DNA from 2 places in the Streptomyces sp. NBC_00457 genome. Region 1 is predicted to be linked to the other one. Evidence: riboswitches for the same ligand, from Rfam matches in the RefSeq annotation. Region 1 holds a riboswitch; the other holds the start of a gene.
The links. A riboswitch is a leader RNA that binds a small molecule or an ion and turns the genes downstream of it on or off. The one in region 1 is predicted to bind glycine.
Positions count from the first base shown of each region.

Region 1 (6,763 bases):
TGTTGTCGGTCGCCATCTTGTACGGGTCGTACTTCTGGCCCTCGGAGCCCGGGACGGACGGCGGCAGCATGTTGGTGCCGATGTCACCACCGGCGATGGGGCCACCGCGCGCGGTCTGCAGCGACACGTGGTTGGCGCCGTAGAGCACGGCCTTGCGGCACTCGATGTTGTCGAACGGCTTCACGCTCTGCGGGAAGGTCGCGTAACGGATGTAGCCGGAGACCGGGTTGTCCAGGTTGGCCTTGTGCTGCTTCAGGGCGGTGGTGCGGCCCTGCGGCGACATGCCGGTCTGGTTGATGTCGAGGTCCAGGTCACCGTTGATCAGGCGCTCGTCCAGCTGGTTGGCGTCCGAGAAGAACTGGACAGTGATCTTGTCCGGGTACGCCTTGCGGATCGGGTCCGACTCCTGCTTCCAGCTGGTGTTGCGGACCAGCGTGAGGTCCTTGCCCGGGCTGTACGACTCGAACTTGTACGGGCCGGAGGAGAACGGCTTCAGGCCGTACTTCGACTTGGTGTCCTTGTCCTGACGGACGGGGGACGCCGAGATCAGGGCCAGCACCTCCTCGAAGTCCGAGTTGGGCGTCGGCAGCTTGAAGGTGATGGTCTTGTCGTTCGGCGTCTCGATCGCCTTCAGGCCCAGCTTGTCCTTGGACGTGTCCTTGTACGGACCCTTGTACTCGCCCTTGGGGTCGAGCATGTCCTTCAGGTAGACCGGGCCGCCGGACAGCACGTCCTGCGCCCAGACACGCTCGATGCCGTACTTGATGTCCTTGGAGGTGATCGGCTTGCCGTCCTCCCAGGTGATGCCGTCACGCAGGGTGTACGTGTAGGTCTTGCCGTCGTCGGAGACCTTGGCGAGCCCGGTGGCGAGGTCCGGAGTGAGCTCGGCGCCGGCCTTGCCCGGCTCCGCCTTGCCCGTGACGAGCTGGCGGCTGTAGTAGCGCGCGAAGTTCCACATGAAGCCGTAGTAGCCGCGCGTGGTGTCCCACGAGTCGGCGTCCTGCGCGCCACCGAACTTCAGCGTGCCGCCCTTCTTGGCCAGGGATGCCTGGGCGACCTTGTTGTTGGCGGCGTCGAAGCCGGCCGCGCCGTTCTTCGAGCCCTCGCCGTCGCTGTCGCCACCGCCGCACGCCGCCGTGGTCAGCAGCGCGGCGACCGCGGCGACAGCGGCAAATGCCTGCTTACGCCGCCCTGAGGTGCGTTTGGTAGTCACGATCTCGGATCCTCCGGTTGTGATGAGAGACCCCGTGTCAGTGCCACGGGACGCTTTAGGTACGGCAGTTCAGCGGGAGCCCTTCGGGTCCAGCGCGTCACGCACGCCGTCGCCGAAGAGGTTGAAGGCGAGGACAGTGATGAAGATCGCCACGCCGGGGACCACCATGTACATGGGGTCCGACTCGTAGTAGTCGATCGCGCTCGAAAGCATCTGCCCCCAGGACGCCGTGGGCGGCTTGACGCCCACGCCCAGGAAGCTGAGTGCCGCCTCGGTGAGGATGTTGGTGGGGATCATCATCGTCGTGTACACGACGATCGGTGCGACGAGGTTGGGCAGCAGCTCCTTGAACAGGATGTACAGCCGCCCGGCGCCCAGGGAACGGGCGGCTTCCACGTACTCGCGCTCGCGCAGCGACAGCGTCTGGCCGCGCACCACGCGCCCGATGTACGGCCATCCGAAGAAGCCGATGACCAGGATCATCACGAACACACGCACGCTGGACCCGGTCAGGCCCAGCATCTCGTTCGGCATGACGGAGACCAGCGCGATGATGAAGAGCAGCTGCGGGAAGGCCAGCAGACCGTCCATCACCCGGCTGATGACCGAGTCGACCCAGCCGCCGAAGAAGCCGGCGAGGATGCCGAGGACGGTGCCCAGGATGACGGCGACGACGGCCGACAGGAAGCCGACCAGCAGCGAGATCCGGGCGCCGTAGAGGATCCGGGCGAGGATGTCGCGGCCGTTGACCGGCTCGACGCCCAGCAGGTGGTCGCCGCTGATGCCGCCCAGCGAGCCCGTGGGGGTGCCGAACAGCGGGTCGATCAGCTCCTCGTGATACTCGTTCGGATCCTGCCCGAGCAGGCTGGTGATGACCGGCGCGAGCAGGGCGACCACCACGAGGAGGAGCACCACGGCGCCGCCCGTCAGAGCGAGCTTGTCCCGCTTCAGGCGCTCCCAGGCGATCCGGCCCAGGGAGCGACCCTGTACGGCCTTCGCGCCGGTGCCTGCGACCGCCGCTTCCTCGGCCGCGCTCGGGGCCGCCTCGGCGGTCGGCTCGTGCAATGGTGCCGTCATCTGGCAGGGACCCCTCTCAACCGGTGGTAACCGGCCCGCACTTGCCGCTGTGGCGGCGTGATCAGTCCGTCGTACTGGGGTTTCGAACACCCCTGGTGGGGGAGTCTTCAACGCTTTGGCGACGAGTTGCCAGACTTGGCGGTGAAAGGATGCGTAACCGTGATGCGGCGTCCGGGGTTCCGCTATCCGGACAGCGGGTAACGGGGGCCGGACGAGAACAAGTTGGACATCCAGCGCAGTTCAGGTCTTTCCGCCACGGTCTACGCGCGAAGAAGGACTCCGCCCCTCTGGCGGAGGGTGGCCACGCGCCATGTGTTCAGTATCCGCCGTGGACCGGTGGATAGCCGTACCCGGCCGCCGGCGCCTGAGCCGGGGCTCCGTGGGCCTCACGGTCGTAGAAGGGGCGGGCCTGGGCCCGCATCCACATCGCGACCGGGTCGTACTCGTCGGACATGGCGACCGTCGACACCGGCAGGCCGTCCGGGACCGCGCCGATGGACTGCTGCATCATCGCCCGCACCGAGTCCACGGCGGCCGGGCTGGTGTCGTACACATCGAGGCCGATGGCGAGGTACGGCGCCCCGAGCGCCGGCTGCACCCAGGCGCGGCGCAGGGAGCGGACGGCCGGGGTGCGGTGGGCGTTCTGCGCGAGCTGGGCGTAGAACTGCGGGATCTCGATGCCGGGCTCCGACAGCCGCAGCGGCCCTGCGGGCTGCCGCTCCAGGCCGGTGGCGATGCGGCGCAGGTCGAGCCAGGGGATGCCGACGCCGCCGCCGGGCGCGTGCGGGTTCAGCCAGAGGCCGTAGTGGTCGGGGTAGAGGGTGCGGGCGACGTCCACTCCGTCGACGACTTCGTAGGAGCGGTTCCAGCCGCTGGCCGAGAGTTCCTGGGCGGAGGTGACACAGGGGGCGTAGCCGTGGCCGTCGACCTCCATGTTTCCGTACTGCGCGTCCGGTGAGCCTGCCTGGCCGTGCCAGAGGAGCATCCAGACCTGGCCGGCGGAGGGGGTCGCGAGGGCGCGCAGCAGTGCCTCGTAGGCGTCGTAGCGCCCGGGCGTCACCTGGCGCAGCATGTGCTCGACCTGGCCGGTCGCGATGCTGGCGCTCACCTTGTACCGCCCCTTCACTGAGGTTGCCCGGATTATGGAACCAGCTTAAGCGCCCAAGAGCTCGGGGCTTGTTGCACGTGGGCGAGTGCGGGTCGTCTGTGGTTGATCGCGCAGTTCCCCGCGCTCCTCAGGTACGTGCAGTCATCGTTGGTAGAAGGGGCGGGCCCTGTTGCGCATCCATTCGGCCACCGGGTCTTGTGTTACGTCCAAGAGGACCAGGTTTACCGGCCACTTCACGGGGACCCTTGCCAGGGCTCGGCCCAGCGCGTCCAGGGGGAGGGCCCTGATGTCGCCCTCCCACTGGTTGAGTTCGACGCCTACGAACATGACCGGGTCGGCCGTTTCGATCGCCGCGAGGCAGCGGCGGGCCGTGGTCACCACGCCGGTCTGGTCGAACTCGGTGGCTGCCGCGGAGAGGAAGTCCACGGGGTCGTCCTGCCAGTCCGGTTCGTAGAGCTTGACCCGGCCGCCGGTGGTGAGGCCGTCCAGGGGGGTGCGGCCCACGCGGCAGAGTTCGGCGACGGCGGGGGGCGGGAGGGGGATGCCGACCACGCCGTCGGGGTTGACGGCGATGCCGACCTGCGGGGGCAGGCCGCGGGCGAACTCCACCGCGGGGGCGATCGTGTACGACATGTGGGAGCCGACGACCTGGCGGAACTGTTCCTCGGAGCTGAAGACGGGGACGTAGGCCTGGCCGCCGAGTTCGAGGGTGGGCAGGTCGAGCGGGACGCTGTCCGGGCCGCCGCCGTTGGGGAGCGGGACCCAGATGAAGCTGCGTCCGAGGACTTCGATGATCCGCCCGCCGGCCCCCGGGACGTTGAGGGAGGCGGAGAGCACCTCCTCCAACTCGTTGCCGGGCCAGCCCCCGTGCGGGTGGGGGTGTGCCTGTGCCGGGAAGTCCGGGAAGTCCCCTGGGAAGTCCATCTGCTGTCAACCGCCTGCCGAGATCACTGCTGTGACTCAAAGGCTAGCGGGTGGAATACCGGGTTCAGCCCGTGAGGCCTCAGCCCGTGAAGCCGATTCTGCGCAGCACGTCCGCCGCGTCGCGGTCGAGCAGGACCGCCGAGCCGCAGCCGTCGGGCAGGTCGCCGCGCTCCACGGCGCGGATCAGCCGGGCGGCCGCCGTGCGGTGGCGCAGGAAGGCGTAGCGGGAGACGCCGCGGCCGCGTTCGCGCTGGCCCTCCAGGGCGGTGCCGGGGGCGACGTCGAGGAGCAGCAGGTGCAGGGTGCCGCCGCGGCGGCGGGCCTCGCGGGACAGCCAGCGGCGCACCCAGGACTGCGTACCGCAGTCGTGGACGACGACTCCGGTGCCGGTGCGCAGGGCGCGGCGCAGTCCGGTGTAGTGCGCGAGGCGGACCAGGGGGCGGTAGACCGCGTACGGCAGGAAGCGGGGCGCGCGAGTGTCCCAGCGGTCGCGGGTGTCCTGGGAGTCGATCCGGGGGCCCTTGACCGTGCGCGCCATCAGCGTGGACTTTCCGCTTCCGGGCAGGCCGGTGATCACGACGAGGTCCTTGGGGCCGAAGAGCAGTGCGTGCGGGCTGCGGCCTCCACGGTCGCGCAGATCCCGGACGACGGGCGCCCGGTGCGCGCCGCAGGCCTCCCTGGCCGGAGCGGTGTGCTGCTCGGGCAGCGCGACGGCCGAGCTGGTGGCGTACGCCGTGATCCTGTTCACCGTGATCGTCCTCCCCATGGGGTCGGGAGTTCCCATCCCCGTCGAGTGTAAAGAGAAGGTAATACGCGGCCCTCCCGTTTACGTCCGCTTCCCGCAACAAGCCTGCTACAGGCCACTGTGCCCGACTGTGAATCCTGAGCGACCCCTGTGGACGGCTACCTTCATAGGTCCCCCTGCCGCGGTCGGCCGATGCGTGCAATGATGTGCCCGCCAAACTGCATACCGGCCGCTTGAATCCGCGCGGGAGAGTTCCCAGCACCGCTGTCGCTGGGGCGCCGAAGGAGCAAGTCCCTCCCTTGAATCTCTCAGGCCCCGTTACCGCGCGGGCGAGGCACATCTGAAAAGCGGGCCGCTGCCGCAGTGGCTCCACCCAAGGTGCAAACCGTGATCTTCACCGGTCACGGCGAACCTCTCAGGTTCCGATGACAGATGGGGAGGAACTTTCCTCGCCTGTCATGCCTTTGGGAGCAGATCCGATGAGCAGTACGCCTCTCCGTCACACCGCGCTCGATGCCCTGCATCGTTCGCTGGGCGCGACGATGACCGACTTCGCCGGCTGGGACATGCCCCTGCGCTATGGCTCCGAGCGCGAGGAGCACCTCGCCGTACGCACCCGGGCCGGGCTCTTCGACCTCTCGCACATGGGCGAGATCACGGTGACCGGCCCCCAGGCCGCCGCCCTGCTGGACTACGCCCTCGTCGGCAACATCAGCGCCGTCAAGCCCGGCCGCGCCCGCTACACCATGATCTGCCGCGAGGACGGCGGCATCCTCGACGACCTGATCGTCTACCGGCTGGCCGAGACCGAGTACCTGGTCGTGGCGAATGCCGGCAACGCGCAGATTGTCCTGGATGGGCTGGTGGCGCGCTCCGAGGGGTACGACGCCGAGGTGCGCGACGATCGCGACGCCTACGCCCTCATCGCCGTCCAGGGCCCCGAGTCCCCCGGCATCCTCGCCTCCCTCACCGACGCCGACCTCGACGGCCTGAAGTACTACGCCGGCCTGCCCGGCACCGTCGCCGGCGTCCCCGCTCTCATCGCCCGCACCGGCTACACCGGCGAGGACGGCTTCGAGCTGTTCGTGAAGCCGGAGCACGCGGTCGAGCTGTGGCAGGCCCTGACCAAGGCGGGCGAGAGCGCGGGCCTGGTCCCGTGCGGCCTCTCCTGCCGGGACACCCTGCGCCTGGAGGCGGGCATGCCGCTGTACGGGCATGAGCTGTCGACCGCGCTGACGCCCTTCGACGCCGGGCTCGGCCGGGTGGTGAAGTTCGAGAAGGAGGGCGATTTCGTGGGGCGCGCGGCGCTGACCGAGGCCGCCGCCCGGGCCCAGTCGAACCCGCCGCGCGTCCTCGTCGGGCTCGTCGCCGAGGGCCGCCGGGTGCCGCGCGCCGGGTACGCCGTCGTCGCGGGCGGCGAGGTGATCGGCGAGGTCACCTCCGGCGCCCCCTCGCCCACGCTGGGCAAGCCGATCGCGATGGCCTATGTCGACGCCGCGCACGCGGCGCCCGGTACGGCCGGGGTCGGTGTGGACATCCGCGGCAGCCATGAGCCGTACGAGGTCGTGGCGCTGCCGTTCTACAAGCGCCAGAAGTAGACACTGGGCCGTGATGCCGGGCACATCCTCCCTGCTCACAACCGTCTTCCGTAGTCCCCCATTCACCAGCACTCCCCGCGTACAGGAGAATTCAGGAC
Region 1 covers NZ_CP107905.1:3,624,763-3,631,525, forward strand. The annotation lists gene OG828_RS16280 (ABC transporter substrate-binding protein) at 1-1,213, opposite strand, end outside; gene OG828_RS16285 (ABC transporter permease) at 1,283-2,290, opposite strand; gene OG828_RS16290 (enhanced serine sensitivity protein SseB C-terminal domain-containing protein) at 2,607-3,398, opposite strand; gene OG828_RS16295 (enhanced serine sensitivity protein SseB) at 3,540-4,322, opposite strand; gene OG828_RS16300 (AAA family ATPase) at 4,402-5,070, opposite strand; glycine riboswitch at 5,302-5,401, shown strand; glycine riboswitch at 5,402-5,509, shown strand; gene gcvT (glycine cleavage system aminomethyltransferase GcvT) at 5,547-6,665, shown strand.

Region 2 (6,763 bases), 5.3 Mb from region 1:
GAGCAGGTGATGGGGCTGCTGCGGGATCTGTCGCCGCTGGTGGAGCCGCTGAGTCTGGACGAGGCGTTCGTCGATCTGGAGGCGGGTGGGGCGGCCTGGGACGAGGCGTCCGCGCGGTTGGCCGGGGTGAAGCTGCGGGCCGACATACGGGCCGTCACCGGGCTCACCGGGTCGGTCGGACTCGCCGCCTCCAAGATGCTCGCGAAGATCGCCTCGGAGCAGGCCAAGCCCGACGGTCTGGTGGTGATCGAGCCGGGGAGTGAGCGGGCGCTGCTCGGGCCCATGTCGGCGCGGACCCTTCCGGGGGTCGGACCGGCGACGGGCGACCATCTGCGGCGGGCCGGGATCACCACGGTCGACGAGATCGCTGAGGCGGGCGAGGACGAGCTCGTACGACTGCTGGGCAATGCTCATGGACACGCGCTGTACGCCATGGCGCTGGCGCGCGACGACCGGCCCGTGGTGGCCGAACGGGAGACCAAGTCGGTGTCGGTCGAGGACACCTATGACGTGGACATTCACGACCGGGTGCGGGTCGGTCTGGAGGTGCAGCGGCTCGCCGACCGGTGTGTGCGGCGGCTGCGTGGGGCCGGGCTGTCGGGGCGGACCATCGTGCTGAAGGTGCGGCGGTACGACTTCTCCACGCTGACCCGGTCGGAGACCCTGCGCGGGCCCACGGACGATCCCGGAGTCGTGCGCGAGGCCGCGGCCCGGCTGCTGGAGGCCGTGGACACCACGGGCGGGGTGCGACTGCTGGGGGTGGGCGTCAGCGGGCTCGCCGACTACACCCAGGAGGACCTGTTCGCGCAGGCGGCGGGGGAGCAGGCGGAGAGTGAGGTGGAGGAGCCTGTGGCCGGCGAACCGGTCGAGGTGCAGCCGGCGCCCGTGGAGCGGAGGTGGCCGGCGGGGCATGACGTTCGGCATGGCGAGTACGGGCACGGATGGGTGCAGGGCAGTGGGCTCGGGCGGGTCACGGTGCGGTTCGAGACGCCCGATTCGGAGCCCGGGAGGGTCCGGACTTTCCGGGTCGACGATCCCGAGCTGGAACCCGCGGATCCGTTGCCGCTCGTGCCGCGAAGACCCGAGGGGCCGGAAGAGCCTGAGGTACGGGAGGAGCCCGCGGTGCCTGCGGTTCAGGTGTCGTCCGTGCCGGCCAGCTTGCCGAAGTCGCGGTCCGGGAGCGAGGGCGGTGGGGCGACGTCCAGACCGTAGTGGTGGTAGAGCTGGAGTTCCTGCTCCGGGGAGAGGTGGCGGCCGACGCCGAAGTCGGGGGCGTCCTTGATCAGGGCGCGGTCGAAGGGCACGTGCAGGGCACCCTCTATCAGCTCGCTGGGCTCGAGGGGGACGAAGGCGTCCCTGCTGAACAGGCCGGTGCGTATCGCGGCCCACTCCGGCTCTCCGGTGGCGTCGTCGAGGTAGACCTCGTCGATGGTGCCGATCTTGGTGCCACTGCGGTCGAACGCCTTGCGGCCGATCAGGTTGCGCGGATCGATGTCGGTCTGCACGGGCCCTCCAATTGGTCGCAACTCATCCGTAAGCACTACAAAAGAGCAGATTCACCAAGGTGGCCACTCGAAGGTTGCGGCGTTGACCTCGCTGGTACTCTGGCAGCGGCTGCTGACCCCGTGCGGGAGAGTCCTCCAGACACCATCGGAGGCGCCGAAGGAGCAAATCCTCCCCGGAATCTCTCAGGCTCACGTACCGCACGGACGAGGTCACTCTGGAAAGCAGGGCGGGTGTCGACGGCTTCCGCTCTCACCGACGGTGAAAGCCGGGTGCCCTTGGGCGTCCGGTGAAGCTCTCAGGTTGAGATGACAGAGGGGGAGGCCGTCCGGGCACCCGCGCCGTGGTGTCCCTCGAAGGTCGTGTCAGACCAGGAGGCCTCCGCAATGACCGCCCACCGCATTCCGCTCTCCGAGCTCGAACAGGGAATCCCCTTCGAGCAGCGCCACATCGGGCCCGACCAGGAGGCGCGGGCCAAGATGCTCGCGCAGGTCGGCTACGGCTCCCTCGACGAGCTGACCGCCGCCGCGGTGCCGGATGTGATCAAGAACGCCGACGACCTGGAGCTGCCGGGTGCGCGCACCGAGGCCGAGGTGCTGGCCGAGCTGCGCACGCTGGCCGACCGTAACCAGGTGCTCGGCTCCATGATCGGGCTCGGGTACTACGGGACCTTCACGCCGCCCGTCATCCTGCGGAACGTCATGGAGAACCCGTCCTGGTACACGGCTTACACGCCGTACCAGCCGGAGATCTCCCAGGGGCGGCTCGAGGCGCTGCTGAACTTCCAGACCATGGTCGCCGACCTCACCGGGCTGCCGACCTCCGGTGCCTCGCTGCTCGACGAGGGCACGGCCGCCGCCGAGGCGATGGCGCTGTCCCGGCGGATGGGCAAGAACAAGAAGGGCCTGTTCCTGGTCGACGCGGACGCGCTGCCGCAGACCATCGCCGTGATCGAGACGCGGGCCGAGCCGACCGGCGTCGAGGTCGTCGTCGCCGACCTCAGCGAGGGCATCCCGGCCGAGTTCGCCGAGCGTGAGATCAACGGCGTGCTGATCCAGTACCCGGGCGCCTCCGGTGCCGTACGCGACATCAAGCCGGTCATCGACCGGGCGCACGAGCTGGGCGCGCTCGTCACCGTCGCCGCCGATCTGCTCGCGCTGACGCTGCTGAAGTCGCCGGGTGAGCTGGGTGCCGACATCGCGGTCGGTACGACGCAGCGGTTCGGTGTGCCGATGGGCTTCGGCGGGCCGCACGCCGGATACATGGCCGTACACGAGAAGTTCGCGCGCAGCCTGCCCGGACGGCTGGTGGGCGTGTCCGTCGACGCGGACGGGCACAAGGCGTACCGGCTCGCTCTGCAGACGCGTGAGCAGCACATCCGTCGCGAGAAGGCGACCAGCAACATCTGTACCGCCCAGGTGCTGCTTGCCGTGATGGCCGGGATGTACGCCGTCTACCACGGGCCCGAGGGGCTGAAGGGCATCGCCCGTCGGACGCACCGGTATGCGTCGATCCTCGCCGAAGGGCTGAGGAGCGGTGGTGCCGAGGTCGTCCACGGCGAATACTTCGACACGGTCACCGTCCGGGTTCCGGGGCGGGCCGCCGAGGTCGTCGCCGCCGCGTATGAGAACGGCGTCAACTTGCGGCTGGTGGACGCCGACCTCGTGTCGATCGCCTGTGACGAGACCACGAACCGGGCCCAAGTGGGCGCCGTCTGGAGCGCGTTCGGGGTCGAGGCCGACATCGAGGCGCTGGACTCCGGCGCGGCGGACGCGCTGCCGGACGCGCTGTTGCGCGCCGACGAGTTCCTGACCCACCCGGTCTTCCACCAGCACCGTTCCGAGACCGCGATGCTGCGCTATCTGCGCCGGCTCGCCGACCGGGACTACGCGCTGGACCGCGGCATGATCCCGCTGGGCTCCTGCACCATGAAGCTCAACGCCACGACCGAGATGGAGCCGGTCACCTGGCCCGAGTTCGGGCAGTTGCACCCCTTCGCGCCCGCCGAGCAGGCGCAGGGATACCTCACGCTCATCCGAGAGCTGGAGGAGCGGCTCGCCGAGGTCACCGGGTACGACAAGGTGTCGCTGCAGCCCAACGCCGGTTCGCAGGGCGAGTTCGCCGGGCTGCTCGCCGTACGCGGATATCACCGGGCCAACGGGGACGAGCAGCGGACCGTGTGCCTCATTCCGTCCTCGGCGCACGGGACCAACGCCGCCAGTGCCGTCATGGCCGGGATGAAGGTCGTCGTCGTGAAGACCGCCGAGGACGGCGAGATCGACGTGGCGGATCTGCGGGCGAAGATCGAGCAGTACCGCGACGAGCTGTCGGTGCTGATGATCACGTACCCGTCGACGCACGGTGTGTTCGAGGAGCATGTCGCCGACATCTGCGCGCAGGTGCATGAGGCGGGTGGCCAGGTGTACGTCGACGGCGCCAACCTCAACGCGCTTGTGGGGCTTGCCAAGCCGGGGCACTTCGGCGGTGATGTCTCGCATCTGAATCTCCACAAGACCTTCTGCATTCCGCACGGTGGTGGCGGTCCGGGCGTCGGTCCGGTGGGTGTGCGTGCGCATCTGGCGCCGTATCTGCCGAACCACCCGCTGCAGCCTGCCGCCGGTCCTCAGACGGGTGTCGGGCCGATCTCGGCCGCGCCCTGGGGTTCGGCGGGGATCCTGCCGATCTCGTGGGCGTACGTCCGGCTCATGGGCGGCGAGGGGCTCAAGCGGGCCACGCAGGTGGCGGTGCTCAGCGCCAACTACATCGCCAAGCGGCTCGAGCCGCACTACCCCGTGCTCTACACCGGTCCCGGCGGGCTGGTCGCGCACGAGTGCATCATCGATCTGCGGCCGCTGACCAAGGCGACCGGCGTGAGCGTCGACGATGTCGCCAAGCGGCTGATCGACTACGGGTTCCACGCGCCGACGATGTCGTTCCCGGTGGCCGGGACGCTGATGATCGAGCCGACCGAGTCCGAGGATCTGATCGAACTCGACCGGTTCTGCGAGGCGATGATCGCGATACGGGCGGAGATCGAGAAGGTCGGTTCGGGCGAGTGGCCCGCGGACGACAACCCGCTGCGGAACGCGCCGCACACCGCGGGCGCGCTCGGCGGGGAGTGGAAGCACGCGTACACGCGCGAGGAGGCCGTCTTCCCGGAGGGCGTCTCGGCGTCCGGGAAGTACTGGCCGCCGGTGCGGCGGATCGACCAGGCCTTCGGTGACCGGAACCTGGTGTGCTCCTGCCCGCCGCTGGACGAGTACGAGGACTGAGTCGTACGTCGTCGGAGGGCTCCGCCGTCATGGCGGAGCCTTCCGATGCGTCATGCGGTCGCCAGTGAGACCTCGGTCGACTTGATCAAGGCGACGACCGGCGTGCCGGGTGACAGGGCCAGTTCCGCTGCGGCGTCCTTGGTGATCGCGGCGGTCAGTTCGCCGCCCTCGACGCGGATCTTCACGGAAGCCATCGCGTTGCCGGCGGTGATATCGGTGACCGTGCCGGGGAGCTGGTTGCGGATGGACAGGCCCTCGACCGGGGCGGTGGCGAGGGACACCTCCGTCGACTTCACGAGGGCGCGGACGGCGGAGCCCGGGGCGAGGCCGAGGTCGGTGACGGCTTCCACGGTGATCGCCGCGGTGAGGCTCTGGCCGCCGGTGAGGCGGACGCCGACGGTTGCCATCACCTCGCCGGGCGTGATGGTGACGACCGTGCCGGGGAGCTGGTTGCGGATGCTCAGGGTCATGGGCATCAACCTAGGGCTCCGGGTGGATCATGCCGGGTATGCGTGGGTCTGCGTCGCCTTGACCGTTGCCCACACCGGGGCGCCCGGGTGCAGATCGAGTTCGGCGGCGGCGACCGTGGTGAGGTCGGCGGCGAGCGGGAGTTCGCCGGTGAGGTCCGTGCGGATCTGATCGCCGTGGGTTTCCAGGCCAGCCACTTCGCAGCGCCACAGGTTGCGGGCGCTGGAGCCGGTGGGGCGGTCGCGGTGGAGGGTGACCGCGCTGGGAGGGAAGGCGACGAAGACCGGTCCGGCGAGGTCTTCCGTGGTGGTGATGTCGGGGCCGGCGTCCAGGTGGACCGTGTGGCCCGCTGCCTGTCCCTTGTAGAGGTTCAGGCCTACCAGTTGGGCGATGTAGTCCGTACGGGGATGGCGGGCGATGTCGGACGGGGTGCCCTCCTGGACGACTGCGCCGTGCTCGATGACGACCAGTCGGTCGGCCAGCACCATGGCGTCCAGGGGGTCATGGGTGACCAGGACGGCGACTGCCTCGAAGTCGGCGAGGTGGCGGCGGAGTTGGGCACGGACTTCGAGGCGGGTACGGGCGTCCAGGGCGGCGAGTGGCTCGTCGAGGAGGAGCAGGCGGGGGCGGGTGGCGAGGGCGCGGGCGAGGGCTACGCGTTGGGCCTGGCCGCCGGAGAGGCTGCGGGGCTTGGCGGTGGTGTGCGCGGTGAGGCCCATGCGGTCCAGCCACTCGGCCGCCTGGGCGCGGGCCTCGGCCTTTGTGGCGCCGTGGCAGCGGGGGCCGAAGGCGACGTTGTCCAGGGCGGTGAGGTGGGGGAAGAGGAGGTAGTCCTGGAAGACGACGCCGACCGGGCGGGATTCCGGGGGTGTGTGGTGCAACTCGGTGCCGTCCAGGTGGAGATGGCCGGCGGTGAGGGGGGTGAGGCCGGCGAGGGCGCGGAGGGCGGTGGTTTTGCCTGCGCCGTTGGGGCCGAGTAGGGCTACTACCTCGCCGGGGGCGGCGGTGAGGGTGATGTTCAGGTGGAAGGGGCCGCGGGTGACGGTGAGGTGGGCGTCGAGGCCTTCTGGGTTTGTGCGGCTGGTGTGCTGGTGTGCTTTGTCCAGGTCGGTCATGGGGTGCACGTCCGGGGGGTGGGCGCGGTGCGGGGGGTTTCGGGGCGGGCCGGTGCTGGTGCTGGGGGGTGGGTTTCGCTCGCCGGCGCTGGCGGGGTGCCGCTGCGCCCACCCGTGCCGCCCCAGCGGCACGACTGCCCGCAGCTGCGCGCTCTGCGGTGCGTGCAGTGACTCGGCCGTCGATCGTCTGCGGGTCCGTTGTGGCTGGTCGCGCCCACGCGGCGGAGCCGCATATTCAGATACAGCCCCGCGCCCCTTTGGGGCGCTGCTCGACCGCAGCTGATTTCGCCAGGGACGGCAAGGGCGGGGATGAGGGCGCGGCTGCTCATGAGGGTGTCATCCAGCGGTCCCGTAGGCCTGCCAGGACTGCGATGGAGACCGTCAGGAGGACCAGGCTGAGGGCGA
Region 2 covers NZ_CP107905.1:8,944,693-8,951,455, forward strand. The annotation lists gene OG828_RS40875 (DNA polymerase IV) at 1-1,212, shown strand, start outside; gene OG828_RS40880 (PRC-barrel domain-containing protein) at 1,134-1,505, opposite strand; glycine riboswitch at 1,619-1,714, shown strand; gene gcvP (aminomethyl-transferring glycine dehydrogenase) at 1,890-4,775, shown strand; gene OG828_RS40890 (TOBE domain-containing protein) at 4,826-5,245, opposite strand; gene OG828_RS40895 (ABC transporter ATP-binding protein) at 5,273-6,358, opposite strand; gene OG828_RS40900 (ABC transporter permease) at 6,684-6,763, opposite strand, start outside.
Region 2: linked by a shared signal. The riboswitch ahead of gcvP (aminomethyl-transferring glycine dehydrogenase) and the one ahead of gcvT (glycine cleavage system aminomethyltransferase GcvT) in region 1 are both predicted to bind glycine.